3 regions of the Actinomadura sp. 6N118 genome follow, and region 1 is predicted to be linked to each of the others. Evidence: riboswitches for the same ligand, from Rfam matches in the RefSeq annotation. Region 1 holds a riboswitch; each other region holds the start of a gene.
The links. Region 1 has a riboswitch for cyclic di-AMP ahead of ACH34W_RS36905 (NlpC/P60 family protein). Riboswitches for the same ligand answer to the same signal wherever they lie in the genome.
Positions count from the first base shown of each region.

Region 2: it holds a riboswitch for cyclic di-AMP, as region 1 does, so the genes downstream of both, ACH34W_RS28520 (coiled-coil domain-containing protein) here and ACH34W_RS36905 (NlpC/P60 family protein) in region 1, are expected to answer to the same signal.
Region 3: it holds a riboswitch for cyclic di-AMP, as region 1 does, so the genes downstream of both, ACH34W_RS05710 (CHAP domain-containing protein) here and ACH34W_RS36905 (NlpC/P60 family protein) in region 1, are expected to answer to the same signal.

Region 1 covers NZ_JBIRAZ010000017.1:134,533-144,745, forward strand. The annotation lists gene ACH34W_RS36895 (hypothetical protein) at 107-835, shown strand; gene typA (translational GTPase TypA) at 1,099-2,952, opposite strand; cyclic di-AMP (ydaO/yuaA leader) riboswitch at 3,320-3,462, shown strand; gene ACH34W_RS36905 (NlpC/P60 family protein) at 3,470-4,498, shown strand; gene ACH34W_RS36910 ((deoxy)nucleoside triphosphate pyrophosphohydrolase) at 4,603-4,989, opposite strand; gene ACH34W_RS36915 (Mut7-C RNAse domain-containing protein) at 5,060-5,809, opposite strand; gene ACH34W_RS36920 (amidohydrolase family protein) at 5,917-7,191, opposite strand; gene ACH34W_RS36925 (MarR family winged helix-turn-helix transcriptional regulator) at 7,254-7,772, shown strand; gene ACH34W_RS36930 (ribonuclease domain-containing protein) at 7,921-8,406, shown strand; gene ACH34W_RS36935 (hypothetical protein) at 8,447-9,250, shown strand; gene ACH34W_RS36940 (LCP family protein) at 9,283-10,213, opposite strand, start outside.
Region 2 covers NZ_JBIRAZ010000011.1:274,706-284,918, reverse strand. The annotation lists gene ACH34W_RS28525 (hypothetical protein) at 150-1,013, shown strand; gene ACH34W_RS28520 (coiled-coil domain-containing protein) at 1,104-2,039, opposite strand; cyclic di-AMP (ydaO/yuaA leader) riboswitch at 2,042-2,227, opposite strand; gene ACH34W_RS28515 (S8 family peptidase) at 2,389-3,561, opposite strand; gene ACH34W_RS28510 (serine/threonine protein kinase) at 3,731-5,512, opposite strand; gene ACH34W_RS28505 (sterol carrier family protein) at 5,668-6,111, shown strand; gene ACH34W_RS28500 (LamG domain-containing protein) at 6,194-6,820, shown strand; gene ACH34W_RS28495 (hypothetical protein) at 6,821-7,186, opposite strand; gene purF (amidophosphoribosyltransferase) at 7,316-8,770, shown strand; gene purM (phosphoribosylformylglycinamidine cyclo-ligase) at 8,767-9,792, shown strand; gene ACH34W_RS28480 (vancomycin high temperature exclusion protein) at 9,807-10,213, shown strand, end outside.
Region 3 covers NZ_JBIRAZ010000002.1:402,694-412,906, forward strand. The annotation lists gene ACH34W_RS05675 (cysteine desulfurase family protein) at 1-409, opposite strand, end outside; gene coxB (cytochrome c oxidase subunit II) at 604-1,398, shown strand; gene ctaD (cytochrome c oxidase subunit I) at 1,473-3,095, shown strand; gene ACH34W_RS05690 (cytochrome c oxidase subunit 4) at 3,099-3,509, shown strand; gene ACH34W_RS05695 (Ig-like domain-containing protein) at 3,611-4,996, shown strand; gene ACH34W_RS05700 (M48 family metallopeptidase) at 4,983-6,344, opposite strand; gene ACH34W_RS05705 (hypothetical protein) at 6,341-7,768, opposite strand; gene ACH34W_RS05710 (CHAP domain-containing protein) at 7,814-8,614, opposite strand; cyclic di-AMP (ydaO/yuaA leader) riboswitch at 8,629-8,766, opposite strand; gene ACH34W_RS05715 (C40 family peptidase) at 8,904-9,464, opposite strand; cyclic di-AMP (ydaO/yuaA leader) riboswitch at 9,463-9,659, opposite strand; gene ACH34W_RS05720 (NlpC/P60 family protein) at 10,153-10,213, opposite strand, start outside.

The DNA.
Region 1 (10,213 bases):
GGTTCCGTGATCATCCGGGGGCCAACCCCGTGGTCGGGGTGGGCGTCTTGTGTGCATGCGCCTCAACCGTGATGCGCATGCACTACTCCCCCGGGGAAGAACCTTCATGCGCAGAACTTTCAGCACACTCGGCGCCGCCACGCTGGCTGCTTCGCTGGTCGCGCCCGCCACCGCCCACGCGGCCGCTGAGCCGGCGGCCAGCAAGATCGTGGACTTCAAGGTCTCCACGACCAAGGACGCGTGGCTGACCGTGTCAGGACGGCTGACGGCCGTCGACGGCAGCACGGTCAGCGCGGGCAAGGACCTCATCATCGAGAACGCGCCAGCCATTAAGCCCAACAAGTGGTACCGCATGCCGCTGTCCAAGAAGGCGAAGCCGATCAAGCTCAAGACCCGCGAGGGCGGCGCCTTCTCCGGCAGGTACTACGCGGGTTTCGCGCACGGCTGGTACCGGATCAGGTTCGCCGGCGGCCCGGTCCTCAAGCCCACGGTGAGCCCCGTGGTCCGCGACACCCGGATCAACGCCCTGGCCAAGAAGTGGAAGGTGACGCCGCGCAAGCTCCGCAAGGGCGGGTACGTCACGTTCAGCGGTGTGCTCACGCACGACCCGAAGAACAAGTACGTGCCGTTCGGCGGGCAGCGGGTCTACATCGTGGGCCGCATCAAGGGCCAGAAGAAGTGGTATTGGTACGCCCGCCCGAAGACCAACTCCAAGGGCTCCTTCAAGGCCCGTTTCAGGGTCTCCAAGGACACCTATTTCCAGTGGTGGTACGAGGGCAACGCGACGCACTACTACGACTTCCCGCTGAAGTCGACGTTCGTCGACGTCCGCTGACCTGAGGCCGGTAGCTGACCTGAGCCCGGAAAGCCGGCCCAGCCCGGAAAGCCTGGCCTGAGCCTGGAAAGCCTGGCCTGAGCCTGGAAAAGGAGAACGGGGGTCGTCCCTTGGTGGGACGGCCCCCGTTCCCTTGGCGCTCGGTCGGCCGGTAACGCTCGGTCCGCCGCGGTCGGTCGCAGCGTTCGGTCCGCCGTAACGCGGGTTCGAGTACCCCGCGGGGCTTCGAAACACCCCTGGAGGGTGTGCCTAAGAGTATGCGGTCAGCTGGACCGCTTGGCACGGGCGCGGGTGCGCTCGCGGTCCTTGGCGTCCAGGACGACCTTGCGCAGCCGGACGGCGCCCGGGGTGACCTCGACGCATTCGTCCTCGCGGCAGAACTCGAGGGCCTCTTCGAGGGAGAGGATCTTCGGCGGGGTGAGCCGTTCGAGTTCGTCACCGGTGGACGAACGCATGTTGGTGAGCTTCTTCTCCTTGGTGATGTTGACGTCCATGTCGTCGGAACGCGAGTTCTCGCCGACGATCATGCCTTGGTACACCTCGGTGGTCGGGCCCACGAAGAAGGTGCCGCGCTCCTGCAGGTTGGTGATGGCGTACGCGGTCGCGGGGCCGGTGCGGTCGGCCACGAGGGAGCCTGACGGGCGGGTGCGCAGCTCGCCGAACCAGGGCTCGTACGACTCGAACACGTGGTGCGCCATGCCGGTGCCGCGGGTCTCGGTCATGAACTCGGTACGGAAACCGATCAGGGCGCGCGCCGGGACCAGGAACTCCAGCCGGATCCAGCCGGTGCCGTGGTTGATCATGTGCTCCATGCGGCCCTTGCGGACCGCCATGAGCTGGGTGACTGCGCCCAGGTGCTCCTCGGGGACGTCGATGGTGAGCCGCTCGACCGGCTCGTGCTTCTTGCCGTCGATCTCCTTGGCGACCACCTGGGGCTTGCCGACGGTGAGCTCGTAGGACTCGCGGCGCATGTTCTCGACGAGGATGGCCAGCGCGAGCTCGCCGCGGCCCTGGACCTCCCAGGTGTCGGGACGCTCGGTCGCGAGGACGCGGATGGAGACGTTGCCGACCAGTTCGCGCTCGATGCGGTCCTTGACCATGCGGGCGGTGACCTTGGTGCCCTTCTCCCGGCCGGCCATCGGGCTGGTGTTGATGCCGATGGTCATGGAGATGGCGGGCTCGTCCACCGTGATCAGCGGCAGCGGGCGCGGGTCGTCGGGGTCGGCGATGGTGTCGCCGATCATGATCTCCGGAATGCCGGCGATCGCGATGATGTCGCCGGGGCCGGCCTCGTCGGCGGGCTTGCGCTCCAGCGCGTCCGTCATCAGCAGCTCGGTGATCTTGACCCGCTCGATGCTGCCGTCATGGCGGCACCAGGCGACCTGCTGGCCCTTCTTGATCGTGCCCGCGTACATGCGGCAGAGCGCGATCCGGCCGAGGTAGCTGGAGGCGTCGAGGTTGGTGACGTGCGCCTGGAGCGGGGCGTCCGGGTCGAACGAGGGCGCCGGGATCGTGTTCGTGATGACCTCGAACAGCGGCTCCAGGTCCTCGCTGTCGGGCAGCTCGCCGTTGCCGGGCTTGTTGAGCGAGGCGCGCCCGGCGCGGCCGGAGGCGAAGACGATCGGGAACTCGATCTGCTCCTCTTCGGCGTCGAGGTCGATGAACAGCTCGTACGTCTCGTCCACGACCTCGTCGATGCGCGCGTCGGGCCGGTCGGTCTTGTTGACGACCAGGATGACCGGCAGCTTGGCCTCCAGGGCCTTGCGCAGCACGAACCGGGTCTGGGGGAGGGGACCCTCGCTGGCGTCCACCAGCAGGACGACGCCGTCGACCATGGACAGGCCGCGCTCGACCTCGCCGCCGAAGTCCGCGTGGCCTGGGGTGTCGATGATGTTGATCGTCATCCCGTTGTGCCGGACCGCGGTGTTCTTGGCGAGGATGGTGATGCCCTTCTCACGCTCCAGGTCGTTGGAGTCCATGACGCGGTCATCGACGGCCTGGTTTTCGCGGAAGGCGCCGGACTGCCAGAGCATGGCGTCGACCAGGGTGGTCTTGCCGTGGTCGACATGGGCGACGATCGCGACGTTACGCAGGTCATCGCGCGTGGAGAAGGGCATGCGAACTCGCTTGGGTGAAGGAGTGGAGGTCGCCGCAGACGTGCGGCCATACCGATTCTACTTGCCGCGCCAACCAGTACCGGCCGGTCGCCGCACAACCGACGTATCTTACGCCCTGATTGGCGCCCTTTGTGACATTTGCCCGGCGTGGCCGCTGCGGTCGCCATCGCGTTCTTCGCCAGGTGGCTGTACGTCGTTCACCCGAACGACGCGTGCGAGGTGAGCGGAGAGTGACCATCCCTGACCACGGAAGATGTGGCGAAAGTCTCGCTGCTGCCCCACTCACCACAGTTGTCCCGTTTGGCGTACTTTGCCATTTCTTTGTACGCTCCTGCGGATCCGGCTGCTCGACGCCCTGTCGAGGGCGGCGGCCGGACCGCCGAGTCCCCCCACGTGGGGGAGCCGGGGACCCACATCCCCCCGGGGCGAATCCGCGTTCACGTGACGCGGTAGGGCGACTCCTGGCCCGAGCCCGTCAGCTAACCCGGTAGGCGGACGAGGAGAGGAGAACACCGGCTTGGCACCGGACCCCCAGCGGCGCCGTTTCGTCGTGCCCATCGCCGCCACGGCCTCCGCGGCCGCGGTGATCGCGATCGGCGCCACCATCGCCCCCGCACAGGCCGCGCCGTCCACCCTTGGACGCACCGCCGCCGTCGCTCCCACCCCCGGCACGACCGGGAAGCCCACCGAACGCGAGCTGCGCAAGCAGCTCGACGCCCTCAACACCGAGGCCGAGAAGCTGACCGAGCAGTACAACAAGGCTCGGGTCGAGCTCGGCAAGGCCAAGAACGCCCTGCGCGACGTCACCCGGCAGGCCGCCGTCCTGACGGCCCAGGCCGCCCCCGCCCGCGACCAGCTCACCCGCCTCGCCGCCAGCAACTACATGACCGGCGGCCCCGACTTGATGGCCGCCTCCGGCAACACCACCGAAGGGCTGGCGAGCTCGGCGTATCTGGTCCAGAACCAGGCCTCCGTCGTGAACGCGCTGCAGGCGCGGATCGACCAGGCCACCAAGGCCCAGCAGGACGCTCAGGCCAAGAACACGGCCGCCCAGCAAGCCGCCACCCAGGCCGAGAAGGCCAGGTCGGCCGCCAAGGCCAAGGTGGGCGAGGTCACCAAGCAGCTCGACAAGCTGACGACCACCAAGGTCAAGGACCCCAAGTCCGGCTTCACCGCCGTCATCAAGGGCAACGACCTGCCCTCCAAGATGACCCGCAAGGCCGTCACCAAGCTTGGCAGCCCGTACGTGTGGGCGGCTGCGGGCCCGAACAGCTTCGACTGCTCAGGCCTGGTCGTCTGGGCGTATGCGAAGGTCGGCAAGTCCGGTCTTCCGCACTACACCGGCGACCTCTTCCAGCTCGGCAGCAAGGTCGACAAGGGCGACCTGCGCGCCGGGGACCTGGTCTACTTCGGCAGCGGTCTCCACCACATGGGCATCTATGTAGGCAGCGGCCACTACCTCCACGCCCCGCAGACAGGCGACGTAGTCAAAATCTCCAAGCTCTCCGAGCGTTCCGACTACGCCGGAGCCAACCGCATCTCCTGACCCGCAGCAGTTCCAGTCGTGATGTCTGAACGTGAGAGCGGCCGCGGAGTGAGGACTCTGCGGCCGCTTGTGGCGTTAGATCAGCGCAGGTAAGAAGCGTTAGATCAGCGCAGGTAAGAAGCGATGGCCTCGACTACGGGGAGGTCGCCGGGCAGCCACTCGACCTCGTAGAGCTCGTTGCGGCTCAGCCAGCGCAGCGCGAGATGCTCCAGCGCTTGCGGCTCGCCCTCCACGAGATCGGCCGTCCAGACCCTCAAGACGCTCTCCGCACCGAGCGGCCAGTCGCCGCCGATGCGCCCACCCAGCGCGACCTTGACGTCCAGCTCCTCGTGGCACTCCCGGACCAGCGCGTCCTCATCGGATTCACCCGGGTCGACCTTGCCGCCGGGGAACTCCCAGCCACCCGCCAGCTCGGCGGGTTCGGCCCGCTGGGCGGCGAGCAGGCGGCCGTCCCGGATGATCGCGGCACCTACGACAACATTGATGGTCATCACCTCTCCGGCCAATCATCCCTCTCTTCCTCGGACGGGATGGAGTGGAAGGAGTGAAGTGTGAGCCAATTCAGGCCCCGGACGCCGCGACGGCCTGGGTGGCCCGCTCGACGATCTGCTCCAGATGGCCGCCGTGCGCGCCGCGCCAGTAGACCTGGCCGCAGTCGGCGCAGCGCCCGTACACGTCGTAGCTGCGCAGCGTGCCCGCCTGGACCTGGGCTTCGATCTCCGCCTTGCCGACGGTGACGAGCACGCCGTTGCAGGCGGTGCAGCGCGTCCAGGGCCGCAGCGCGGGTGCGAACCGGTCGAGCACGTCGCCGAGCTGGTCGTCCGGCCGCGACCCGCGCACGTACGCGCCGAGCCACAACGCACGGCGCCGCAGCAGCCCGCGGTCCTGGGTCAGCAGGACGCGCCGCTCCTCGTTCGCCTGAACGACCAGCGCGGGGTCGTCCATGTCGTTGTGGTACGCGGTGTCCAGGCCGAGCAGCCGCAGCCGGCGGGCCAGCGTGCCCAGGTGCACGTCGAGGAGGAAACGCGGCGCGTGCTGTCCCGGCTCCAGCGGCACCGGCTGCGGCCTGGGCATGGGCGCCACCTGCACCACGTCGCCCGCGGCAGGCCGGTGCGACGGCTCGGCAGCGGTGCCGCCGATCGTGATGGGCCCGGCTTCGGGCAACGGAACGCCGAGTGCCTCGACGAGGTGACCGATCGTCGACGTTCCGTCGTAGGCGATCCGCTGCCGTGCGCGCCGCCGCGACGCGGGGAGGAACGGCATCAGCTCTTCGGAGATCTCGAACTGTACGGCTGGTTGATTGTCGTCCAGGTCGTCCACGTCGCCAGCATGCCACGCGGCCGCCCTCCGTCACCTCCGAGTTATCGGCCCACGGCTATTGGCCAACCGCCGTTCGGCCCACGGCTATCGGTTCACGGCTATTGGTTCACGCGGGCGGCGGACTCGGCGATGCCGGCCAGCACGGCGGGAACGTCGTGATGGACGAGGCGGCCGGCGCGCTTGACGACCCGGCCGCCGACCAGCACCGTGTCGACGCTGCTGGTGTCGGCGGACAGGACCACGGCCGCGATCGGGTCGTGTGCCGAGGCCATCCCGAGGGTGTCGGTCCGGAGCATGATGAGGTCGGCCTGCTTGCCCGGGCGGAGCGAGCCGGTGATGTCGGCCAGGCCCAGCGCCTCGGCGCCCTCGATGGTCGCCATGCGCAGCACGTCCCGTGTCGTGAAGCCCATGCCCGCCTCGTCCGGCCGGACGCGTTCGAACATGTACGCGGCGCGCATCAGGCTGAACATGTCGCCGGGCCCGGTCGTCACCGTGTCCCCGCTCAGCGAGGTGGGGAGTCCCGCGGCGCGGGCGCGGCCGGTGGGCGGGTAGCCGATGTTCAGCATCGTCTCGCTGGTCGGGGTGATCGAGACGCTGCCGCCGTTCGCCGCGATCCGTTTGAACGCGTCGTCGGTGTAGAAGTTGGCGTGGACGTAGGTCGCCGTGTGGCTGAGGAGCCCCTCGCCTTCGAGCAGGGCCAGGCCCTGCTCGGCGCTTTCGGTGCCGTGGCCGCCCATGTGCGCGGTGACCGGCAGATCGAGTTCGCGGGCGAGCCGCCACTCGGCGACGCCTCGTTCGGCGCTGATCTCCGGGCCGAACGCGGCGAGCGCCATGGAACGCGGGTCGCCGGCGAAGTGCTCGCGGAGGACACGGCGGGTCTCGGCGGCCATCGCGTCGAGGTCGCGCCCCCCTCCGTATGCGTAACCGAAGACCGAGCGGATGCCGGACGCCTTGAGCGCCTCGATGTTGGCGTCGGTGTGCGCAGGCGTGAGCTGGATGTGCGACCAGTCGAGCAGCGTCGTGATCCCGGTGTCCAGGCATTCGAGGGCGCCGCCGAGCACGCCCGCGTAGACGTCGCGCGCCTCGTAGCGCGGGGCGATGCCGTAGAGGATCCGCTCCAGATACACCGGAAGGGTGCTGTCCGGCAGGATCGCGCGGAGTCCGGCCTGCCAGGTGTGACGGTGGGTGTCGATGAACCCCGGCAGTACGTACGTGCCGCTCGCGTCGATCACCTCGGTGCCGGCCTCGCCGGGCAGGTCCGGGGCCACGGCGGCGATCAGCCCGTCCTCGATGAGGACATCGGAGACGCCGAGAACGGTGGGGGACGGGTCGGTGTCGATGACGACGCCGCCCTTGAGGAGGATGGATGTCATAGTGAAAACCTTAAGAAGAAGCTTTCTAAAAAGCAACCTATCTGCCGAGTATCCTCGGGGACGTGCAGGAAGCCGAGAACAAGGACGTCGTCGACGCGCTGGTGCCCAAGTGGAAAGAGGACGGGCTGTCGTCTGCGGCGATCGCCAACCTCGAACTCACCAAACGGGCGGCATGGCTCAGCAACCTGCTCGAACAGGCGATGCGCGCCGAACTGGCCGAGCTCCGCCTGACCTACGCCGAGTTCGACGTGCTCGTCGCGCTGCGCCGCGCGGGCGACCCGTACCGCCTCAAGCCCACCGAACTGACCCGCGCGCTCTTCCTGACGTCGGGAGGCACGAGCAACGTGCTGCAGCGGCTCACCAAGGAGGGCTACGTCGAACGTGACGCGGACCCCGACGACGCCCGCAGTCGATGGGTGCGGCTGACCCCTGAGGGCCTGAGCGCGGCTGAGGCGGGCCTCAAGGTCACCGGCCGAGCTCACCGGGAGGTGATGGCGGGTGTCCCCGAGGAGACGATGCGGCAGGCCGCCGACGCCCTCCGCGAGGTGCTCCTCATCGTCGGCCGCCGCCGCGTCCGCTGACCGCGCCGACGTTCCGACCGCGCGGACCGTTCCGACCGTGTGGACCGCGCCGACCGTGCCGAAATCCAGGTAGCAAGATCATCAATATCTGCTGAATTGTTCCGGCCTGTCTTGACCTGAGGGCGGTCCGGCGGCACAGGATCGACACATGGTCACCCCCCGCCCACGCAAACCTGTCCGCTCAAGGCTCCTCGTCCCCCTGCTCGCCGCAGGGCTCGCCGCCGGGCTCTCCGGCACGGTGGTGGAAACGGCGTCTGCCTCCGGGCTCCCCGCCACCGCCGTGGAGGCGGCGTCCGCCGGCAGGCTCTCTGCCGCCGCCCTCGCCCCGGCATCCGCCGCCGCGATCGAGCCGATCTGCGAATCGCGGCTCCCGAAGGAAGCCGGCGACACCATCCGCCTGATCGACAAGGGCGGTCCGTACCCCTACCCGAAGGACGGCACGGTCTTCCAGAACCGCGAAGGCCTGCTGCCCCAGAAGCCGCGCGGCTTCTACCGCGAGTACACCGTGAAGACCCCCGGCTCGGAGACGCGCGGCGCCCGCCGGATCGTCACGTCCGGCAGCGAGGGCCACAACGGCATGTACTACACGGCCAACCACTACCGAAGCTTCTTCGACATCGATTTCACCTGTTAGGGAACCAGCACCCGCCAAACCTCGTCCAAGCCGCGTGTCAATGCGGACGCGGCGAACCATCATCGCCGGGGCCCTCGCCGTCTTCATGGCGGCGGGGGTCCTCGCGCTCGGCCACCTACGCCTGTGGTGGGCACCCGACCCGCCTCGCGACCCTGACTCGCTCGTGCTGCGTGTGCAGTTCGTGGGAGGCATGGGTCCCGTGAACGCACGCCCGGTCCCGGACCTGTCCCTGTACGGCGACGGCCGGCTCATCATCACGTCACTCGACCTGGACCAGGCTCCCGCGCGCGAGCTGGTCAGGGACATGCGCGTCACCGATCGGGCCTACCGCGAGATCTATCGCGACGCCCGGCTGGCCGGTCTCGCCGACGCCCGCGCCATCAAGAGCGACGTGCAGATCCTCGACGGCGGCCTGACAAAGATCACGCTCCTGGCCAAGGGCCGGCACCACGTGACGACTCTGCACACTGGAGCCGACGGCCTGCGGGTCTGGTTGATCAACCAGCTCCTGGAACGCCTGGCCGTCGGCAAGACCAAGGGCGAGCCACCCCGCAGTGATCTGGTAGGCCCTTCCCGCCCGTACGAGCCCACCCGCGTCGCCCTCCTGCCACGCGAGGTGTCCACGAAGAACACGGACTCCAGCCCGCCGATCCGCCCCTGGCCGCTGCAGCCCCTGTCGTCCGGCGGCTGCACCCTTCACACAAACGCCGAGGCCGCGACTGTCGCCCAGCTCTTCGAGTCCGCCTCACCCAACACCCACTGGGTCAGCCAAGGGCGCCAGTACGGTGTCACGGCACGGCCCCTGCTCCCCGACGAAACCAGCTGCGAGGCCCTCTCGCGCTGACCGTCGTCGCGGGACCAGCGGGACCAGCGGGACTACTTGCAGAGGTTCTGACCGGGCTTCACGCCGCCCTGGATCTTGTTGAGGGCGGCCGGGTCGGGGGCCAGACGGACTCCCTGCTCGCCGATGACGAGCCGTACGCCCCCCGCCGGGGCCTTGCCGTCGGCGGTCAGCTCCGCGTTGGGCACCACGCGGGCCAGCGCCGTGGCCTGGCCCTCAGCGGCGGGCGCGTAAGCGATGTGGCTGGTGGCGCTCTTGGAGCCCTTCTCGACCTTCTTGACGACGTCGAAGCCGCGCTTGCCGAGCTGCTTGACGATGCGGTCGATGAGCTCCCGCTTGCCGCCCGCGTCGACGACCGTCACCTTGACCTTGCCCGGAGCGACGGCCTGCTCGGGCTTGGCGGACTTCTGCGGCGGAGCGGCGGGCAGATCGTTGTCATGCCGGATCGCCTCGAACATGGGCTTGGCGAGGTCCATGTCCCACTGAACGCGGTTGGGGTCCGGGGCATAGTCCTTCACCGGAACGGTGACGAACCTCACCTGCCCGGCACTCATGCCCTTCAGGCCCTCAGCGAGCTTCCTCATCGTGGACAGGTCGAGCTCGTCGTCGGTGGTCACCGACTTGGTCACGGCCTTGAGGAACTTGTAGGTCTTGGCGGGGTCGGTGAGCACCTCGCTGCTGGTGGCCTTGTCGACGACCGACGCCATGAACTTCTGCTGGCGTTCGATGCGGCCCAGGTCACCCCCGTCGCCCAGCGAGTACCGGGCGCGGACGTAGCCGAGGGCCTGCTCGCCCTTGACGGTCTGCTTTCCGGCCTTGAGGGAGAGCTCCGCGCGCGGGTCGTTCACCGGCTTGTCGACGCAGATCTCCACGCCGTCGAGTGCGTCCACCATGCGCTTGAAGCCGGAGAAGTCCACCTGGACGAAGTGGTCGATGTGGATGCCGGTCAGCGATTCAAGGGTCTTC
Region 2 (10,213 bases), on a different contig from region 1:
CGAGCGCCCGGCACCACAAGGTGCCGGGCGCTCTTTGCGTCTGCCTGGTTCCTGAGGGTTTTTAGGGGCCGCACCCGGGCATGATTGTTGCGGTTAGTAGCGATGCGATTACAGAAAGTGAATTGGAGAGTTTTGTGAAGCGTCTCCCCATGCTGACGGCTACCTGCGCTGCCGTAGCAATCGCCATGCTGCCCGGCGCCGGACCGGCCAGCGCCGGGACCGGTGTCTCCGACTGGCACTGCGTCCAGGCCGGCGGCTCGCTGCTGTCTGTCGGAGATGACTACGTCTGCTACGGCGGCTACCACAACGGCGACCCCATCTTCAAGAAGCACGAGAACCAGGGGCACGAGGGGCACCAGGGCCACGAGAACCAGGGGCACCAGGGGCACGAGAACCAGGGACACCACGAGAACCAGGGACATCAGGGCCACGAGAACCAGGGGCACCAGGGGCACGAGAACCAGGGACACCACGAGAACCAGGGACATCAGGGGCACGAGAACCAGGGGCACGAGGGGCACCAGGGCCACGAGAACCAGGGACACCACGAGAACCAGGGGCACCAGGGCCACGAGGGGCACGAGGGGCACCAGGGCCACGAGAACCAGGGGCACCAGGGGCACGAGGGGCACCAGGGCCACGAGAACCAGGGGCACCAGGGCCACGAGAACCAGGGGCACCAGGGCCACGAGGGGCACGAGGGGCACCAGGGCCACGAGAACCAGGGGCACCAGGGGCACGAGGGGCACCAGGGCCACGAGAACCAGGGGCACCAGGGCCACGAGGGGCACGAGGGGCACCAGGGCCACGAGAACCAGGGGCACCAGGGCCACGAGGGGCACCAGGGCCACGAGAACCAGGGACATCAGGGGCACGAGAACCAGGGGCACCACGAGAACCAGGGGCACCAGGAGACGCAAGGGCACGAGACCCAGGGTCACCATGAGACTCAGGGGCAGGAGACCGAGGGTCAGGAGGGCGAGGGTCAGGAGAAGTCGGCTGGCGACGTCTAGTACTGCACGTCATTAGGCGGTGCCGGGTCTGCTGTCACCCGGCACCGCCTGTTGGCGTATGCAGCGCCCTCGCGCTAAAGCGCAGCGCGCCTAGAAGACCGAGATGTGGACGTGGTCGTAGTGGTTGGCGGTATTGCCGCCTCGGTTGCTCATGCCCCTCCAGCCGGGGCTTCGCATGTCGTAGATGCGCTGGCGCCAGATCACGTACTTGATGCCGAGCTTGCTCGCGTTGGCGATGACGTACGCGGCGGTGCGGTCGCCTAGGGTTTGGGCGCTGCCTGTGGCCATGCGGCCGCCTGTGGTGACCATGAAGTCGCAGGCGTGGCCGGTGCCGTGGTCCTGCGGGTCGCCGGTGGAGCGCACGCAGCCGATCATCGGGAACGGGCCGAACTCCACGTCCAGGATGTCGTGGACCTTCTTCATGCGGGGCGTGACCCCGTTCATCCCGGCGCTCGGTGACTCGGGCTTGTACTTCTTCAGCAGCTCCTTGACCCGGGCCTTCTCGTTGAGAAGCTCCTTGATCTGCTTCTCGAGCTGCTTGACCTTGCGTTGCGCCTCGACCTTGGCCTGCTCCTGCTGGTTCACCAGCTGCTGGATCTGCTGGACCTTGGCAGCCTGGTTCTGGGCCACGTGGCTGACCAGGGAGGCGTTGTTGAGATACGTGGAGGGGTCGTCGTTGGCGAGGACGGCCACGGACGGGTCGGCGCCGCCCGTCATGTACTGGGAGGCGGCGATCTGTGCGACCAGCCCGCGGGCCACGGTCAGGTCCTCTTTGAGGTTCTGGGCCTTCTTGAGGGCCTCCTTGACCTCGTGCTGGGTGTCCTTGAGCTTGGCCAGGTCGCCGCCGTACGCCTTGTCCAGCTTCTCGATCTGCTTGTTCAGCTTGGTCAGACGGCCGCTGTCGCCGGGGTCGGCCTGCGCCGACGGACCGGTGACCGTGGCGCTCGCGACCAGCGGAACGACGCCGACGACGGCTACCAATGCGAGCCGTGTGCGGCGCCAGCGAGTGGAGGTGGGGGTCTCCACGTATCTCCTCTCCTCGATCGCCTACCGGGTTAGCTGACGGGTTCGGGCCGGGAGTCAGCCCTATCGGGTCCGCTGGGTGCGGATCCGGATTCACCCCGGTCGAGCCGCCCAGGACTGAGCCTGGGAGGTCCGACAGGTGGGTCCCCGGTTCCCGCGCGGCATGTCGCGGGACTCGGCGGGTTCGGCCAGACTGCCTGTCTTGCCGAGGCGAGTCACCGACCGAATGCCAATGAACTTTAAAGAACTGTTCGTTGCCTCGCCAAGATTAAACCCCTGACGAGGGTGCGATGGCTGCGAGTCCCGGAAGCAGGGCGCCACGTGGGAGCCGGGACATCCTATGTGAGTCGGTTCACAGCTTTGCCTTGAACAGAAGCTTGTTGGGCGTGCCGGTGGGGAGGCCCTTGAGGCGCCCTGGGATCGCGTTGGTGTTCAGCCACTTTTCTACCTGCGCGAAGCTCGCCTTGCGGTGGGTGGTGAGGTAGAGGACGGCCACGCCCGCCACGTGCGGTGACGCCATCGAAGTGCCGTCGAGGGTCTCGCGCTCGTTGCCGGGGTAGGTCGAGGCGATTCCCACGCCCGGGGCATGGATGTCCACGCACTTGCCGTAGTTGGAGAAGCCCGCCCGGCCGTCGCGCGGGCCGCTCGCGCCGACCGTCACGACCCCGGGCGCACCAGCGGGCGAGGTGTTGCAGGCCGGCTTGTTGTCGTTGCCTGCCGCCACGGCGACGAAGACGCCGGACTTGGAAAGGGCGGCGACAGCGGTGTTGAGCGCGGTGGACTTGGACCCGCCGACCGAGATGTTGGCCACAGCGGGCTTGGCCGCGTTCGTACGGAGCCAGCGGACGGCGGCGACCACGTTCGACATCGGGCCGGTGCCGTCGCAGCCGAGCACGCGGAGGGCACGCAGCTTGACCTGCTTGGCCACGCCGTACCGCTGCGAGCCGATGGTGCCCGCCACGTGGGTGCCATGGCCGTTGCAGTCGGCGCCGTCGGCGTACTGGGCGGCCTTCCAGGCGATCGAGGCGCGACCCTGGAACTGCGGGTGCTTCACGTCGAGGCCGGTGTCGATGACGTACGCGTTCACGCCACGGCCCATGGAGCTGTAGCGGTACGACTTGGAAAGGGGCAGCTTGCGCTGGTCGATGCGGTCGAGCCCCCAGGGGAGGGGCGAACGCTGCGTGCCGCCGCTGATCTTCACGATCTGGTCCTGCTCGATCGCGGCCACGCGGCTGTCGCGGCGGAGCTTGTCCAGCTGGGCGGAGTCGAGCTTGGCGGCGAAGCCGTTGAGCACGCCGTCGAACCGTTCCACCGCGGAGGCCTTCACCTGCTGCGCGGCGGCGGCGGTCGAGGCGCCGCTCTTCAGCGTCACGATGTATTTGCCGGGGATCGGCGTGCCCTCGGCGGCGGTGACCTGAACGAGGGGATCGTCGGGGTCGGCGGCCAGCACGGGGAACGCGGCGGCGGCACCGACGCAGGCCGCGATCGAGCCAGTGATCAGCAGCCTTCGGGGGACAGCCCGCACAAGGGACTCCTTCTGTCGCGGCCACGAGCGGGGGCACGGGCAGGGCGACCATGATCCAGGGGAACCGACAAGGGGGTACCTTATTGGATCCATTGCGATATCTGCAGCTAGACCAGACAATTCGGTCGAGCTGAGTCGGATGCGGTCGAGCTGGGGCGGACGTGGCCGATCAGTTCTTCTTGAGCTTTCCCTGGTAGCCAGGGTTGGCGCCCGGCTGGTGCATCCATGCGTACTGCAGCGTGCCGTCCGACTGGCGCACCACCCGCACGTTGCCGCTCGTGCACGGCTTGGCCACGGTCAGGGACATCTCCAGCCGCTGGGTGGTCCCGCTGGTGAGCGCGAGCGTGCCGACGCAGTTGTTGAACCTGGCCTGCGCGATCTTCCCCCCGGCCTGGAACGTCACCTCGATCGAGAACGAGGCGGCGCTCCTGGCGTTGACGGCGGTGCCCTTCCAGGTGCCGGCGAAGACCTCGGGGATCGTCGACACCGGCCGGTCGTCGTTCGCCGGCCTCGCCTGCGGCTGGTCGCCTGCGTCGCCGTTCAGCTGGGGCCACAGGACCAGGGCGATGATCGCGATGCCGACCAGGACGCCGATGGTCAGCGAGGCCGCGACGCCGAGAACGTGATTGTCGGGCCGCCGGAACTTCGGGATCCGTGGTCTCCGGGAGACCGGGGGAGCGGCCAGCACCGCCGTGTGCTGATGCCGGTCGTCCGGAAGTTGTTGCTGGGCGCCGGTGTCCATGCCGGGGATGAGGTGCGGCGTCCGTCCAGGGGACTCGGCAGGGCCCGGATGGGAGGGCGGCGCTGCCGCAGCGCGCGGAGTGCGCGGAGCGCTCCGAGCCCCCGGCGCGGCCGGGGCCGCAGTCGGCGGGAGCGCGGGCATGGCCTGGGTGGCCTCTTCGGAGCGCGTGGCAGGGGGTGCCTGTTCGACCCAGGCGGCGGCCGGGCGCTCAGGCCTTGTGATCTCCATCTCATTCCGCACGGCGGGTGAAACGGAGATCGGCGGCCGCACCGTGATGGCGGGCTGAGGGCGCTGCACGGGCGAGTCGACCGGCGCGAGATCGGGGATCGGCGCGGTGCCGTCAGCGAGACCGCGGCCCTCGGCCACCATCCGTTCCGGCAGTCGGCCGGCCAGCGTCCCGTCCTCGCCGAGCAGGCGCTGGAGAACGTCGCGAGCCGTTGGCCGGTCCTCCGGCTCCTTGGCCAGTGCGTCACCCACCACCTCGCGCAGGGCCTCGGGCAGTACGGAGACATCGGGCTCGTCGTAGACGATGCGCTGCATCACCTCGGATTGGGAGTCTTCCCCGAACGGAGCCGACCCCGTCACCGCGAACAGCAGCGTGGCCCCCCAGGCGAACATGTCCGCTGCCGGGCCGATGCCCACCCCGCGCAACTGCTCCGGGGACTTGTAGCAAGGATCGTCGGCGACGCGGCCCGTCGGGTTGGCGCAGACCGCCTCCAGGGCTCGCGCGACGCCGAGATCGGTGACCCGGGGGCCGTCCCTGCCGAGCAGGACGTTCCCGGGTTTGAAGTCGTGATGCACCGCTCCGGCGCGGTGCGCGGCCGCGAGGGCGATCGCCATGCCGGCCGCCAGCCGCTCGGTCACCGCGGCGCCGCGCGGGCCCTCCTCGGTGACCAGCTGGTGCAGGGAGGGGCCGCCGACGTACTCGCTGACCACGTACGGGCGGTCGCTCTCCACGTCGGCGTCGATGATCGCGGCGGTGCAGAATCCGCTGACCCGCTGGGCCGCGGCGAACGCGCCGGCGAACCGCGCCCGCGCGGCGGGTTCGCCGCTCAGCCGCAGGTGCAGGAGCTTCACCGCGACGGTGCCGCCAGCCGGGCTGCGGCCCAGAAAGACGGCGCCCTGTTCGCCCACGCCAAGCCGGCCGGTGATCTCGTAGTCGCCGAGACGCTGCGGATCACCGGGCTGCAGGGGCAGAGCCTCGGCCATCTAACGAACCTCCGTGTTCCTCCCGCCGGGACTCCGTCCCGGCCGGCCCCCCGATCCTTGCGTCGGCACCGGTCCCTTTTTACCGGGTGAAGCCCGATTGTGGCGGGTGAGGTGGTCGGACGACCACCGAAAGTCACGCGATAACCTCGGTGTCGATGTCGCGTAACCGCCTAACCCGTGCCGTTCTGGACGAGCAGCGTGCCGAGCTCGGGCTCGACCCTCACACCGGCGACGACGAACCCCGATCGCTCCGCCGCACCGCGTTCGACACCGTCCTGGCGGCCTACGACGCCGGCGTCACCGAACCCGCCAAGCCGGTCGTCAAGGGGGCCGTACGGTTCCTGCTCGACCGGCTCGCCGAACTCGCGCCCGGCCGTTCGGTGGAGGTCCGGGTCCCACCACATGCCGCGGTGCAGTGCATCGACGGCCCGCACCATACCCGGGGAACCCCACCCAATGTGGTGGAGATGGACGCGATCACCTGGATTTCGCTCGCGACCGCCCGCTTGACCTGGGCTGATGCGCTGGAGACCGGAAAAGTGCGCGCCAGTGGCTCGCGGGCCGATCTTTCCGCTCACCTCCCACTCCCTCTCGACTGACGTGAGGGTAGCCCCGTTCGGGCCTTGCCTCGGTCGCGGTGCGCTGGAAACGTAGGGGAGCACACCGGGTCGAGGTGATGCCATGCTCATCGCGCACTGGACGTTCGACGTCGAGGACATCGACGGGTCGCGGGTGAACGACACGACCGGCGGGGGACTGAAGGCCGCCCTCGACGCGGGCGCCGAGATCGTGCCTGGCCGGGACGGCGAGGCGCTGTCCCTGGACGGGGACGGGCGAGCCGTCGTGCCAGCGGGGCCACAGCTCGTGCTGAGCCAGGTCTTCGGCTTCAGCCTGGCCTTCTTCGTCAACGTGAACGCCGAGCCGACCGGCGAATGGCGTGGGCTCTTCTACAAGCCGGTCGCCGAGCATGACGCCCGTGGCATCGGCATGTGGCTCTATCCCGATGCCCAGCGGCTGCGGGTCCAACTGTTCACGGTCAAAGGGCCGGAGTACGTGGACAGCCGAGCCGTACTCACCCTGGACGAGTGGGCGCACGTGGCGTTCGTAGTCGACACAGACGGGATGTTCCTCTACGTCAACGGCAAACTCGATGTGGCCGTGCCACTGGAGCACGCCGTCGTCACACCGGCCGGACCGATCTACCTGGGCGGCGAACCCGGCAAGCCAGGCCTCACCGGCCTCCTGGACGACGTCCGGGTGTACGCGTCGGCCCTGGACGAGGAAGCCGTCCGCGCCCTGGCCGACTGATCAGGTCGCAGTGTGCCGGGCGAACGGGAACTCACGTTCGACGCACAACCGCCGCGCCGGCTCGTCGGGATAACGGGCCGAGTCAGCGCATTCAGCAGCCTTGCTGAGCAGGAAGAAGATCGCCGTCCCGCCTATGACGAGAGTCACAGCCGAGCAGACGATGCCCAAAATGGCGGTGTAGCGCCCAGCCCCCCGCATGACCGCGATGATCCCGACCAGCAGCCCCATCACGGCCAAAGCCAGGCCGACGCCGCAAAGCAGAAGGGCGGGCAGGCCGACGACCCCGAGCACCAGTGACGTGACCGCCAGCCCCTTGCGCTCTGGCGGCGCCGGTGGCGAGTAGATCTGGTAGCCCGGCATCGTCATGGAGTCCTCCCCCGGTGTCGCCCCTCACACTCCCGCGCCGTGGTCTCGGCCCGCCGTTTCGGCGGGTAAAGGTCGGTTAAGGAGATGCGCTGATCGGAGCAGGTGAGGAGGGCATCTAGACTGAGGTACGTGCCTCTCCGTGATGGACGTCTGAGCCACGACATCGACCCCTCCGACCGCTCTCCGCAGGATGCCTGTGGGGTGTTCGGCGTTTGGGTGCCGCCGGGCGAGGCGAGCCGGGCCGAGGTGAGCAAGCTCGCCTACTACGGCCTCTACGCGCTGCAGCACCGTGGGCAGGAGTCGGCGGGGATCGCGGTCAGTGACGGATCCCGGATCGTCGTCTTCAAGGACATGGGCCTGGTGGCTCAGGTTTTTGACGAGTCGATCCTCAACACGCTGCGCGGCCACATTGCTGTTGGCCACTGCCGCTACTCCACGACCGGCTCCCCGACTTGGGAGAACGCCCAGCCCACGTTCCGTTCCACGGGAGCGGGCGGGCTGGCCCTCACACACAACGGCAACCTCATCAACACGCCTGAGCTGGCCGCCAAGCTGCCCGCCGGGGTGTTGACCGCCACGAGTGACACCGAGGTCCTGACGGCGCTTCTGGCGACCCGTGAGGGCGGGCCGCTGTCTGCGGCGCGGGAGATCTTGCCGGTGACGCGGGGTGCCTACTCGCTTGTTTTCATGAACGAGAGCACGCTTTATGCGGCACGGGATCCTGAGGGCATCCGGCCGCTGGTGCTGGGCCGTTTGGGTGAACGCGGGTGGGTGGTGGCCTCGGAGACAGCTGGGCTCGACATCGTGGGCGCGCAGTTCGTCCGGGAGATCGAGCCGGGTGAGCTGATCGCCATTGACGCTGATGGGGTTCGGTCGGAGACGTTCGCGGAGCCGCGGCCTAAGGGCTGTCTGTTTGAGTACGTCTATTTGGCCCGGCCTGACACGACTATTGCTGGGCGTAGTGTGCAGGCCACGCGGGTGGAGGTCGGGCGGCGGCTGGCCCGGGAGCATCCGGTCGAGGCCGATTTGGTGATCCCTACGCCTGAGTCGGGGACGCCGGCTGCCATTGGGTATGCGGAGGCCTCAGGGATTCCGTATGGGCAAGGGCTTGTCAAGAATTCGTATGTGGGGCGCACGTTCATCCAGCCCTCCCAGACCATCCGGCAGCTGGGCATTCGGCTCAAGCTCAATCCGCTGCGGGAGGCCATCGAGGGCAAGCGGCTCGTGGTGGTCGACGATTCCATTGTTCGCGGCAACACCCAGCGCGCCATCGTGGGCATGCTGCGGGACGCGGGCGCGGCTGAGGTGCATGTGCGGATCTCCAGCCCGCCGGTGGCGTGGCCGTGTTTCTACGGGATCGACTTCGCCAGCCGTGCCGAGCTGATCGCCGGCAACCTCTCGATCGAAGAGATCCGCGACTCGATCGGCGCTGACTCCCTGGGCTTCATCTCGCTGGACGAGCTGATCGCCTCCTCCCAGATCGCCAAGGACCGGCTGTGCCGCGCGTGCTTCGACGGGGTCTACCCGATCCCGGTCGAGGAGGGCGCCCGCGGCAAGCATCTGCTGGAAGTGACCGCCAAGTGAGCACGTATGAGGCGGCCGGGGTCGACATCGCGGCTGGTGAGCAGGCCGTTGAGCTGATGAAGTCGCGGGTGGCGCGGTCGCGGCGGCCGGAGGTCGTGGACGACGTCAGCGGCTTCGCCGGGCTCTTCGACGCATCGGCGTTCCTGAAGTACCGCCGGCCGCTGCTGGCGACGTCGACCGATGGGGTCGGCACCAAGGTCGATCTGGCCCGCCGGCTGGGCGTTTACGACACCGTGGGTCACGACCTCGTCGGCATGGTGATCGACGATCTGGCCGTCTGCGGCGCCGAGCCGCTGTTCATGACCGACTACATCGCGTGCGGCAAGGTCATTCCCGAGCGCATCGCCGACATCGTCGGCGGCATCGCGGACGCCTGTGCGCTGGCTGGGTGTGCGCTGATCGGTGGCGAGACCGCCGAACATCCGGGCCTCCTGCAGCCCGACGAGTTCGATATCGCGGGTGCGGGGACCGGTGTCGTGGAGGCCGACGAGATCCTCGGCCCGGATCGGGTCAACCCCGGTGACGTGGTGATCGGCATGGCCTCCTCGGGCATCCATTCCAACGGGTATTCGCTCGTTCGCCACATCCTGGCGACTACTGATCTGGCCCTGGAGACCCAGCTGGCCGATCTCTCCCGCCCGCTCGGCGAGGAGCTGCTCACGCCCACCCGCATTTACGCCCAGGACTGTCTGGCCCTTGTGCGCGGGGGAGGGGTCCGTGCGTTCGCCCACATCACCGGCGGCGGCCTGACGGCCAACCTGGCCCGTTCGCTGCCTCCGACGGCCGACGCCGTTCTCCAGCGGTCTTCCTGGGAGATTCCGCCGCTTTTCATGGCCCTCCAGACATACGGCAGCGTCCCGCAGGCCGAGATGGACAAGACGTTCAACCTGGGCGTCGGCATGGCCGCCATCGTGGCCCCGGACGCGGCCGACGACGCCGTACGGACCCTCGCCGACCGGGGTGTCCCCGCCTGGGTCCTCGGCGAGATCACCAAAGGCGGCGGCACCGCGAACCTCATGTGACGCCCAGGCGTCACATGAGTGTGATGATCTCCCGTGCGCTGGCCTGGGCCAGTCCTTCTCGCCTGCGCCGCCTCGCGTTGCCGCTGTTGATCCTTGGCGCCCTGCTGGCGTACGGCGTCATGGCGCCGCTGGGCTGGGCGTACGCGGAAACGGCTCGCTACCGGCACTCACCGGAGAACGTCCCGGAGACCCCTGTGGCCCTCGTCTTGGGCGCGGGCGTCTGGGGTGGCCAGCCGTCGATCCTGCTGGCCCGTCGCCTGGACGCCGCCGCGGACCTCTACAGGCGCGGCAAGGTCAAAGTGATCCTGGTCTCAGGCGACAACCGGGTCAAGGGCTACGACGAACCCACCGTCATGCGCGACTACCTCACCACCCACGGCGTGCCGGCGCACAAGGTCGTCCGAGACTTCGCGGGGCTCGA
Region 3 (10,213 bases), on a different contig from region 1:
GCAGCGCGGCGGCGAACGCGGCCGCGTCCACCCGGCCCTCCCGGTCCACCGGGACCGTGGTCACCTTGCCGCCGTCGCGTTCGTGCATCCCGGCGGCGTGCAGCACGCTGGAGTGCTCCACAGCGCTGACGATCAGATGGCGGCCGACCCGCCGCCGCGCATGCAGCGCGCCGAGCATCCCCAGGTGCACGGCCTGGGTGCCGGACGTGGTGAACGACACTTCGTCGGGCCGTACTCCCAGCACCTTGGCGACACGTCCACGCGCCTGGTCGAGGAGCAGCCGGGTGCCGCGCGCGACGCCGTACAGGCGCGCCGGATCGGCCCATCCCGTCTCCAGGGCCGTGAGGAGAGCGGCGCGGCCCGCGGGATGCAAGGGCTCGGTCGATGCGGCGTCGAAGTACGCGGTCATCGAGGAAACCCCCTGCGAGTCAGCCACACAAGAAACCTTAACCGGGCACCCAACAGAGGGTGTGGGCGACCCGCGCGCTAATGTGTCCCCCAACCATGTAACAACTGATCTCTCTGCCCGGGAGTTCCCTGGGCTCTCATCCGTGGGGAAGGCATTCCGTGAGTCCGACCCGCTCTAGGGAGCGGCGTACGCCTGTGCGCGGTCGCCGTGCATTGAGGAGCGCCGCCGCGCTGGGCCTGCTGGCGATGACCGCCACCGCCTGCAGCGGTGAGGTGTCCCGCCTGGGCATGCCCGAGCCGATCAGTGACCAGGCCGAGCGCATGCTCACGCTCTGGCAGGGCTCCTGGATCGCGGCGTTCGCCGTGGGCGCCGTCGTCTGGGGACTGATCATCTGGGCGGTGCTGTTCCACCGCAAGCGCTCCGACGACCTGCCTCCGCAGGTGCGCTACAACATGCCGATCGAGATCCTCTATACGGCGGTCCCGTTCGTCATCATCGCGGTGCTCTTCTACTTCACCGCGCGCGACGAGAACTACGTCGAGAAGACCACCGACAACCCGGCGGTCACCATCGACGTCACCGGCTTCCAGTGGAGCTGGCAGTTCGACTACAAGGAGAAGGACGCCGCCGGCAAGGAGCAGACGGTCGCCTCCGTGGTCGGCACTCCGGTCGCGCCCAACCCCCCTGCGGGGGCCAAACCGGTGATGACGATCCCGGCTGACCAGACGGTCCGCGTGCGGTTGCACGCCAACGACGTCATCCACTCGTTCTGGGTGCCGGCGCTCCTCTACAAGAAGGACGTCATGCCGGGCTACACCAACGAGTTCGAGTTCACCGCGCGTAAGACCGGTACCTATGAGGGCCGCTGCGCCGAGCTCTGCGGTGTCGACCACAGCCGGATGCTCTTCCAGCTCAAGGTCGTGACGCCCGCGGAGTACGCCAAGTTCATCGCCGATTCCAAGGCCAAGGCAGCGGGGGGTGCCCAGTGACGACGGTCGGTCACGCACCGAGCGCGCCGATCGCCGTGTCGCGGACGAGCAAGGGGCGCCTGATCGCCTCCTGGATGTCGTCCACCGACCACAAGGTGATCGGCTATCTCTACCTGATCACGTCGTTCGTGATGTTCATGATCGGCGGCGTGATGGCGCTGCTCATGCGGGCCGAGCTGTACAAGCCGGGTCTGCAGGTCGTGAGCAACGAGCAGTTCAACCAGCTGTTCACCATGCACGGCACGATCATGCTTCTGATGTTCGCGACGCCGCTGTTCGCCGGCTTCGCCAACGTCATCATGCCGCTGCAGATCGGCGCGCCGGACGTGGCGTTCCCCCGCATGAACATGCTGGCCTACTGGCTGTTCCTGTTCGGCAGTCTGATCGTGCTGGCGGGCTTCCTCACCCCGGGCGGCGCCGCCAGCTTCGGCTGGTTCGCCTACGCGCCGCTGTCGGACGCGGTGCGCTCGCCGGGCGTCGGCGGCGACATGTGGGTGATGGGCCTGGCGATGTCGGGCTTCGGCACCATCATGGGCGCCGTCAACTTCATCACCACGATCCTGTGCATGCGCGCGCCGGGCATGACGATGTTCCGGATGCCGATCTTCACCTGGAACATCCTGCTGACCTCGATCCTGGTCCTGCTGGCGTTCCCGGTCCTGGCCGCCGCGCTGCTCGCCCTGGAGGCCGACCGCAAGCTCGGCGCCCACGTCTTCGACGCCGCGCACGGCGGCGCGTTGTTGTGGCAACACCTCTTCTGGTTCTTCGGGCATCCGGAGGTCTACATCATCGCGTTGCCCTTCTTCGGCATCGTGACCGAGATCCTCCCGGTGTTCAGCCGCAAGCCGATCTTCGGTTACGTCAGCCTGGTGTTCGCGACGATCACCATCGCGGGCCTGTCCATCACCGTGTGGGCGCACCACATGTTCGTGACCGGCCAGGTGCTGCTGCCGTTCTTCTCGTTCATGACCTTCCTGATCGCGGTGCCCACGGGGGTGAAGTTCTTCAACTGGGTCGGGACGATCTGGCGAGGGCAACTGACCTTCGAGTCGCCGATGTTGTGGTCGCTCGGCTTCCTGGTGACCTTCCTCTTCGGCGGCCTGACTGGTGTCATCCTGGCTTCGCCGCCGATGGACTTCCAGCTGTCGGACTCCTACTTCGTGGTGGCGCACTTCCACTACGTGGTGTTCGGCACCGTGGTGTTCGCGATGTTCGCCGGCTTCTACTTCTGGTGGCCCAAGTTCACCGGCAAGATGCTGAACGACACGCTCGGCAAGGTGCACTTCTGGCTGCTCTTCATCGGCTTCCACGGCACGTTCCTCATCCAGCACTGGCTGGGTGCGGCGGGCATGCCGCGCCGGTACTCCGACTACGCCAAGGAGTTCACCGGGATGAACCAGGTCTCGACGATCTTCTCGTTCATCCTCGGCGTCTCGTTGCTGCCCTTCCTCTACAACGTCTACATCACGGCGAAGAAGGGCAAGAAGGTCGACGTGGACGACCCGTGGGGCTACGGCGCGTCGCTCGAATGGGCGACCACCTGCCCGCCCCCCCGGCACAACTTCAACTCGATCCCGAAGATCCGTTCCGAGCGGCCGGCGTTCGACCTGCATCACCCGCACGTGGGTGCCGAGGGCGAGCTCACCGCGGCGGCCGGCACGGGCACCGGGTCCGGCGGCGTCCTGAAGGGGGAGTAGCCGATGCGCGTTCAGGCGTTCATGTTCTACGGATGTGCGGTGTTCTTCCTCGCCACCGATGTCGTCTACTGGCTCTGGTCCAAGGACTGGACCGGCACCACGGCGATGGCCCTGGCCGTCGGCCTGGCCGGCCTGATCGGGTTCTACATCCACTTCACGGTCCGGCGGCTGGAGAGCGCCAACGGCGGTCCCCTGTACGAGGACGACCCCGAGGGTGACATCGCCGACGCCGCAGGCGAGCTGGGTTTCTTCAGCCCGCACAGCTGGTGGCCGCTGTTCCTGGCGCTGTCCGCCGCGATGGTCGCGCTCGGCGTGGTCTTCGGCTGGTGGCTGGTGATCCTGGGCGCCGCGGCGACGATCATGACCTCGGTCGGTCTGGTCTTCGAGTACTACCGGGGTCACTTCTCTCACTGATTGGCAAAGGATCCCCAGAGGGGCCGGTGTCCGCGTGCAGGCGGACACCGGCCCCTTCATAATGGTCCGCGTTCCGCACGCCACCGTGCGGACACGTAGCCATGCATAGAGTGACGACCGGGGGTTCAACGGTGCAGGTCGGCGTCTCAGTATCGGCGCGGCGCGGACGCCGTGCCACCGCCGCAGTGATCGGAATGACGATGGCGGCCGGGGTCGCCGGGTGCTCGGACGGCGGCCTGACCGACGGCAGGGACGCCGTCAAGCTCTCGCTCACGCCGGGAGACGGCACGGGCTCGCTGCGCCCGGACAGCTCCATCGCGGTGCAGGCGCAGAACGGGACCATCGAGAACGTCACCGTCACCACCAAGGGAGAACAGGTCGAGGGCGGCCTCAACACCGACAGGACCAGATGGCAGTCGCGCTGGACGCTCGACCCCGCCACCAAGTACAGCGTCACCGCCACCGCGCTCGGCCGTGACGGCAAGACCCAGACCGTGACGAGCCGGTTCACCACCGCCAAGGTGAAGAGATCGGTGGAGACCACGGTCGAGGCGCCCTCGGCCAAGGAGACGGTCGGGGTCGGGATGCCGGTCATCCTGAACTTCGACAAGGAGGTCGGCGACCGGGCCGCCGTGGAACGGGCGCTGGAGATCCGCTCGTCCAAGCCCGTCGAGGGGGCCTGGCACTGGTTCAACGACCAGCGGGTGGTGTTCCGGACCAGGAAGTACTGGCCACGGCACACCAAGGTCAGCTTCCGCGCTCACCTCAGCGGGGTTCGCTTCGCCGGCGGCGTGTACGGCACCGACAACCAGAACATCGACTTCAGCATCGGTGACGAGCACATCATCAAGGCGAGCGAGAACTCGCACCAGATGTGGGTCAAGGTGAACGACAAGCTCAAGCGCACCATCCCGGTCAGCATGGGGAGGGGCGGCATCACGAAGTACATCACGACCAACGGCGACCACCTGACCATGGACAAGGGGAGCCCGGTCATCATGGACTCCTCCACGGTCGGCTGCGGGCCGGGCTGCCCCGGCTACTACCGCCAGACGGTCTACTCGGCCGTGCGCATCTCCGACAGTGGCGAGTACGTGCACAGCGCGCCCTGGTCGGTCGGCTCCCAGGGCAACAGCAACGTCAGCCATGGCTGCGTCAACATCAGCCCGAGCAACGCCTCCTGGTTCTACGACCTGGTCTACCGGGGCGATCCGCTGGAGATCACAGGCTCCGCGCGGGAGCTGGAGCCCGAGAACGGCTGGGGTTTCTGGCAGCTCGGCTGGGAGGACTGGGTGAAGGGCAGCGCCCTCAAGCAGTCCCTCCTCGTCGGCCCCCAGGGCGCGACCCCGGCTCCGCCGGCTGCGTCTGCTCCGCCTGCCCAGGCGGTCCCACCGGCGCCCGCACCCAAGCCGACGGACACCACGCCCGCACCGAAGCCGACGGACACCACGCCCGCCCCGAAGCCGACGGACGCTAGCGGCGGGTGAGCGGGGGAGGCTCGGGCGCGTGGTTCTGGCGGGCCCAGTCGCGTGCCATGGCGATGCGTTCAGGCGTCGCGGGATGGCTGAACCACAGCACGTGTTCGAGGGCGTCCGGTTCGAGCTCGGAGATGTTGCGGACGGACAGCTCGTGCTGCATCGTCACGAACGTCTCGGGGTCGCGGGTCACGTCGAGGGCGTGCGCGTCGGCCCGGGCCTCGATGTGGCGGCTGATGAGGTTCTGAACGGGGCCGCCCACCTGGGTCGCCACGGTGATGGCAGCCAGGAGCAACGCCACGGAACGGGGATCGGCCAGGCTCTGCCCCGCCTGGGCGCGGCGCCGCAGGGCGGGGGAGGTCAGCAGGAGCTGGAGGAGGCACACGGCCCCCGCGACGCCCAGGGCGCCGATCAGGGTCCCGTGGAGGACGTCATTGCGCTTGGCGTGGCCCAGCTCGTGCGCCACGATCGACTCGATGCGCTTGGGCGGGGACTTCAGGAGCGTGTCGTACACGACGATGCGCCGGGTAGAGCCGAAGCCGGACACATAGGCGTTGAGCGCGGTGGTACGACGGGACGCGTCCGCGACGAGCACGTCCTCCACCGGCACGCCGTCCCGTTCGGCCATGGCCAGCAGGTCGGTCCGGAGCTGCCCCGCGGGCAGCGAGTGGAACTTGTTGAAGACCGGCTCGACCACGATCGGGTAGATGAACGACACCGCGATCACGAGGGCGAACGCGCCCGCCGCCGCTCCCGTCCACCAGTAGCGCGGGAAGCGCCGCAGCAGCCAGTAGAGCAGCAGGAGCGCGATCGACCAGATCGCCCACGTGACGCCGAGCGACTTCGCCTGGTCCACCAGCCACTCCGGCCAGCTCTGGGTGGACAGGCCGTACCGGCGCAGGACCGATTCGCTCCAGATGGCGAACGGCAGCCCGGCCAGCCGGAGAACGGTGGTGAGGACGAGGGCGGCCCCGATCACCCGGAGCGGCCACCGGCGGACACGCGCGGTCGCCCAGCCGATGAGCCGGGAGCCCAGTGGCGTGAAGCCGAGGACCACGACCAGGGCCAGGCCGATGACCAGCCGGGCGTACGCGGGCGGGGTCAGCGCGGAGTCGAAGGCGCGCGAACGGGCGATCTCGGCCGGGGTGAAGTCCAGGGCGGGATCGGCGGCGACCGGGCCGCCCGGCACGTGTTCGGGGATCGGATGCCACGGCGTGGTCACCACCAGGATCACCCCGACGGCCGCGAAGAGCACAGCGGCGGCGATCGCGGCGGCGATCCTCGGCCGCCGCATGCCGCCTGCGGTGTCTGTGCCGTCCGGGTCGGCCTGGCCGTCCGCCCGTTCTTCCAACTCGGTCAACGCAGCTCCTCGCGCAGGTATTCACGCCACATGGCGGTGAAGCGAGCGGGGGTGACGCCCAGCACCTCGTGCAGGGCGGCCGTTTCGGACCGGCGCCCGGCGGAGCGGTAGAACCGGACGAGCTCCCGTTCACCGTACCGGTCCGCGATCATCCGGCAGGCCAGCCATGCCTCCTGGTACGCCTGGGAGAGGCGCGGCGAGGTGCCCTCGAACGCCGCGCGGCCGGGGAGAGCGGCGGGCACGCGGCCCGCAGAGACCTCCCGGCTCAGCTCGCGGGCCGCCGACCGTACGCTCACCTTGGCCTTGCGGTAGCCGACATAGTCGGCGAAGCCCTCGATGAGCCAGAGCGGAGTACGGCCGTCCCTGGCGCCACCGGTGGCCACGTGGGTCAGCTCGTGGGTGAGGACGACGTTCCGGCCGAGGTCGTTCAGGCGGCCGAACGTGCCCGGCGAGACGATGACGCGGTCTTCGCCACGCCCGCCGGACGCCGAGGGAGCAACCGTGGCCAGCGCCGCGATCTCCTTGAGATTCTGGGCGTCGCCGACCAGGGCCGCCGCCATGGCGGGATCGGCCGGTACGAGCACCACCGCGCGCCTGGGCCAATCGGAGCCGACCACGCCGGTCACGACGGACACGGCCGCGTCGAGGCGCCGGGCTATCCCGTCAAGGCCGGGAGCGTCGCCGATGACCAGCCCGCTGCGGCCACGCCGGACGGTCATCGGGCCGCCGTCCCAGATCTCGACATCGTCGCGCAGCCCACGGCCCGCGGCATCGCCGATGATCACCCAGGTGCCGGATCGGGCGGCGAACGTGAGGTAGCGAGTGCGTGCCACCGCGCCGCGATCGAAACTGCGCAGCTTGTATTGGAGGCTGACGCGGACGGCCGGTGCGCCGGAGAGGCCCGCAGGCTCGATCGCCTCGTACCGTTCACGCCAGGACTCCAGCGGCAGCCTGGCGAGGTTGTCGAAGACCTTGGCCTGCGCCTCCTGGTAGGCCGCCGGAGCCGAGGCGACGGTGGCGAGGAACCGCGCACGGTCGTGCTCGCGGACGGCGGCGGCGCGGTTGGCGAGGACCGTCTCGACGGCGCGGGCGTCGGGAACGCCCGCGACCGGGGCCGTCGCGGTGGCCTGCCGAGGGGTCGCGTCCTCGCCGGTCGTGGCCAGCCCGACCCCGGCCACCAGCGCGCAGGCGGCCGCACCGAGGCCGATCAGCGCGACGGCCCGGCGGCGTGGCAAGCCGCCGAGCCCGCCGCTCTCCTCGTCCGGCGGCCCGGATTGCTCGTCCGGCAGGCCGGAGCGCTCGTCCGCCGGGCCGGGCTCCTCGTCCGGTGGCGGGCTAGGCCGCTCGCCGGGCGGGCCGGAGCGCCGCTCGCCGGGCGGGCCGGAGCGCTGCTCGTCGGGCGGCCCGGAGCGCTGGTCCTCCATGCGGCCGATCCTATTGAGCCGCCGCCGCGGCCCGCGCCAGACGGGTCATTTCGCGTAGTCGGGGTAGCCGTAGCCCACGATCTGGCTGGCCGGACGGTTCTGGGTCTTGACCGCGTTCGAGGTGTTGCCCTCCACTGTCTGGATCGTTCCATCGCCGTTGTCCTTGATCACCATGCCGACATGCTCGATGTCGTCGATGTTCTTGGAGCCGCCCCAGCTGAAGAAGACGATGGCGCCCGGCTGGGGTTTGCTGCCCCATCGGTTCCGGCTCTGGAACCACTTGGCGTGCTCGACCGTCCAGGCGTCGCTGCCCATACCGTGGCCGAAGGCGAGCTGCTCGCCGATCCAGGAGACGAACATGTCGCACCACGCGGCGTCGTTGTAGCCCTCCAGGTCACCGCCGTCGCGCGCCAGTGTCTCCTTGGCGCGGGTGGTGCTCATGTACCAGTCCTGGAACTTGGTCTCGCCGCTGCTGTTCTCAGCGATGCCGACCTGGGACGTCGCCAGCTTGATGGCCTCGACGGCGGTGGGCGTCTTCGGCGCGGCTTTGACGGGGGCCTTCGCGGCGGCGGTGGTCTTGGGGGTGGTGCGCGCCTTGCTCGCGTCGCCGGAGAGCTTCTTCGGCACATTGTGCGAGCCGGGGGCCTTGGCCTTGGCCTTGACCGCCAGTTCGGCTGCCGCGCCGGCGACCGGCGGCTTGGCCGTTACGGTTCCGGCGGGGGCCGCGCCTATGGCGGCTTGGGCGGTGACTGCGACCGCGCCGATGACGGCCGCGCCGGCGACGAGGCCGCCGGTGGTCCGCAGGCTGATGACCAGCGGGCTGGGTTTGCGGTGCTTGCCTGCCACGAGTGGGGCTCTCCTTGGGCTTCCATGCCGCCTACCGGGTTAGCTGACGGGTTCGGGCGTGGAAGCTGCCCTACGGCCTGCAGGCAGGCCGATTCACCCCGGGGGAAAGTGGTTCCCCGGCTCCGTGTGTATGGACTCGGCGGTGGCCGTCGAGGACGGCCTGAGATTCGGTGTGAGGGAAGGGAGGGGAAGGGGGAGGGAGGGAAGGGGGAGGGACGGACGCGGCCGCCCGGGGGGAAAGGACGGCCGCGCCCGCTAGGGGGTGGTTCTGGTTCAGTCGGGTTCTGGATCAGTAGGGACGGACGGCGCCAGAGAAGGTCTTCTTGCGGTAGCTGTTGAGCCTGACGACCTTCACATGACTGCCGGAGTTAGGGGCGTGGATCATCCACACCTTGCTCCCCTTGCGTTTGCTCACGATGCCCACGTGGCCCTTGCCGTGGAAGAAGACGAGGTCACCCGGAGCAAGCTTCTTCCAGGACACCTTGTTCTTCACGGCGCGGTACTGGGCGGTCGTGACGCGCGGCAGTTTGACGCCCGCCTTCCGGTAGGACCACTGGACCAGACCGGAACAGTCAAAGGCGTTCGGGCCTGCCGCACCGTAGCGGTACGGCTTGCCCTTCTTCTTGTGGGCGGCCTTGAGGGCCTTCTGCGCCGTCTTCTGGCGGGCAGCCCACGACTTCTGCTTGGCCTGCTTGACGACCTTGGCCACGGGAACGGCCTTGGTGGCCGCCTCAGCAGAAGGGGCAGGGCCTGCCGCCACGAGGGGAGTGACGACCGCAGTGGCGATCGCGAGGCCACCGGCGACGCGGACGCGACGGGTCGTGCTGAAAGCGTTGCTGGACAGGGGCATCTCCTTCTTCCAGACGCCTACCGGGTTAGCTGACGGGTTCGGGCGTGGAAGTTGCCCTACGGTGCGCCCCGTTCGAGAAGATCGAAGGGTGGGCGCGCCGATTCACCCCGGTCGGAGGCATGCCCTGCGAAGGGCCGTGCCGCCGGCATATGGGTCCCCGGCTCCGCGCGATGGCGGACTCGGCGCTGCCGCGGCGATCCTTGGGCGTGATGAGGCCCGTACAGCGGGACCCTGTGTCCCGTGTGCGAAAGCGCGGCGCTGATTTGTTTGGATGAGCGGCCTCAGATGGGCGTTCGCTCGATGGCCGGTGCCCGATGGTCGAACCGCCGTGACGCGCTCGCTGGCGCCATGCACGCCATGCTCGTTCGAGCTTGCTGAGCGTGCGCACTGTGCGGTTGGGCCGGCCGGTCTCCGTGGAGACCTGGTGCGGCGCGTGGAGGGCGTCGCACCGGCGGCGGCACCTGGAGGGTGCCGCGCGAGGAGGCGGCACCTGGAGGGCGCCCGCCTCCCGTGACGCCCGAGGGCGTCAGGGGCGATGCGACGCCTGGTGGGCGCCGCGAGTCGCCACAAAGTATCAAAAGGTCACGCGAAAGCAAATCCCCCGCAAAAGAGAACGGACCAGGTCAGACCTGGTCCGTTCGCGATGTGCCGTGTCTCACGGGGCCCTTTGGGAGCCCGTTAGGGTCCGTCAGGGCCGCCCGGCGCCGTAGTAGTTCGACGCATAGTAGCCGGACGTGATGGGCACGACC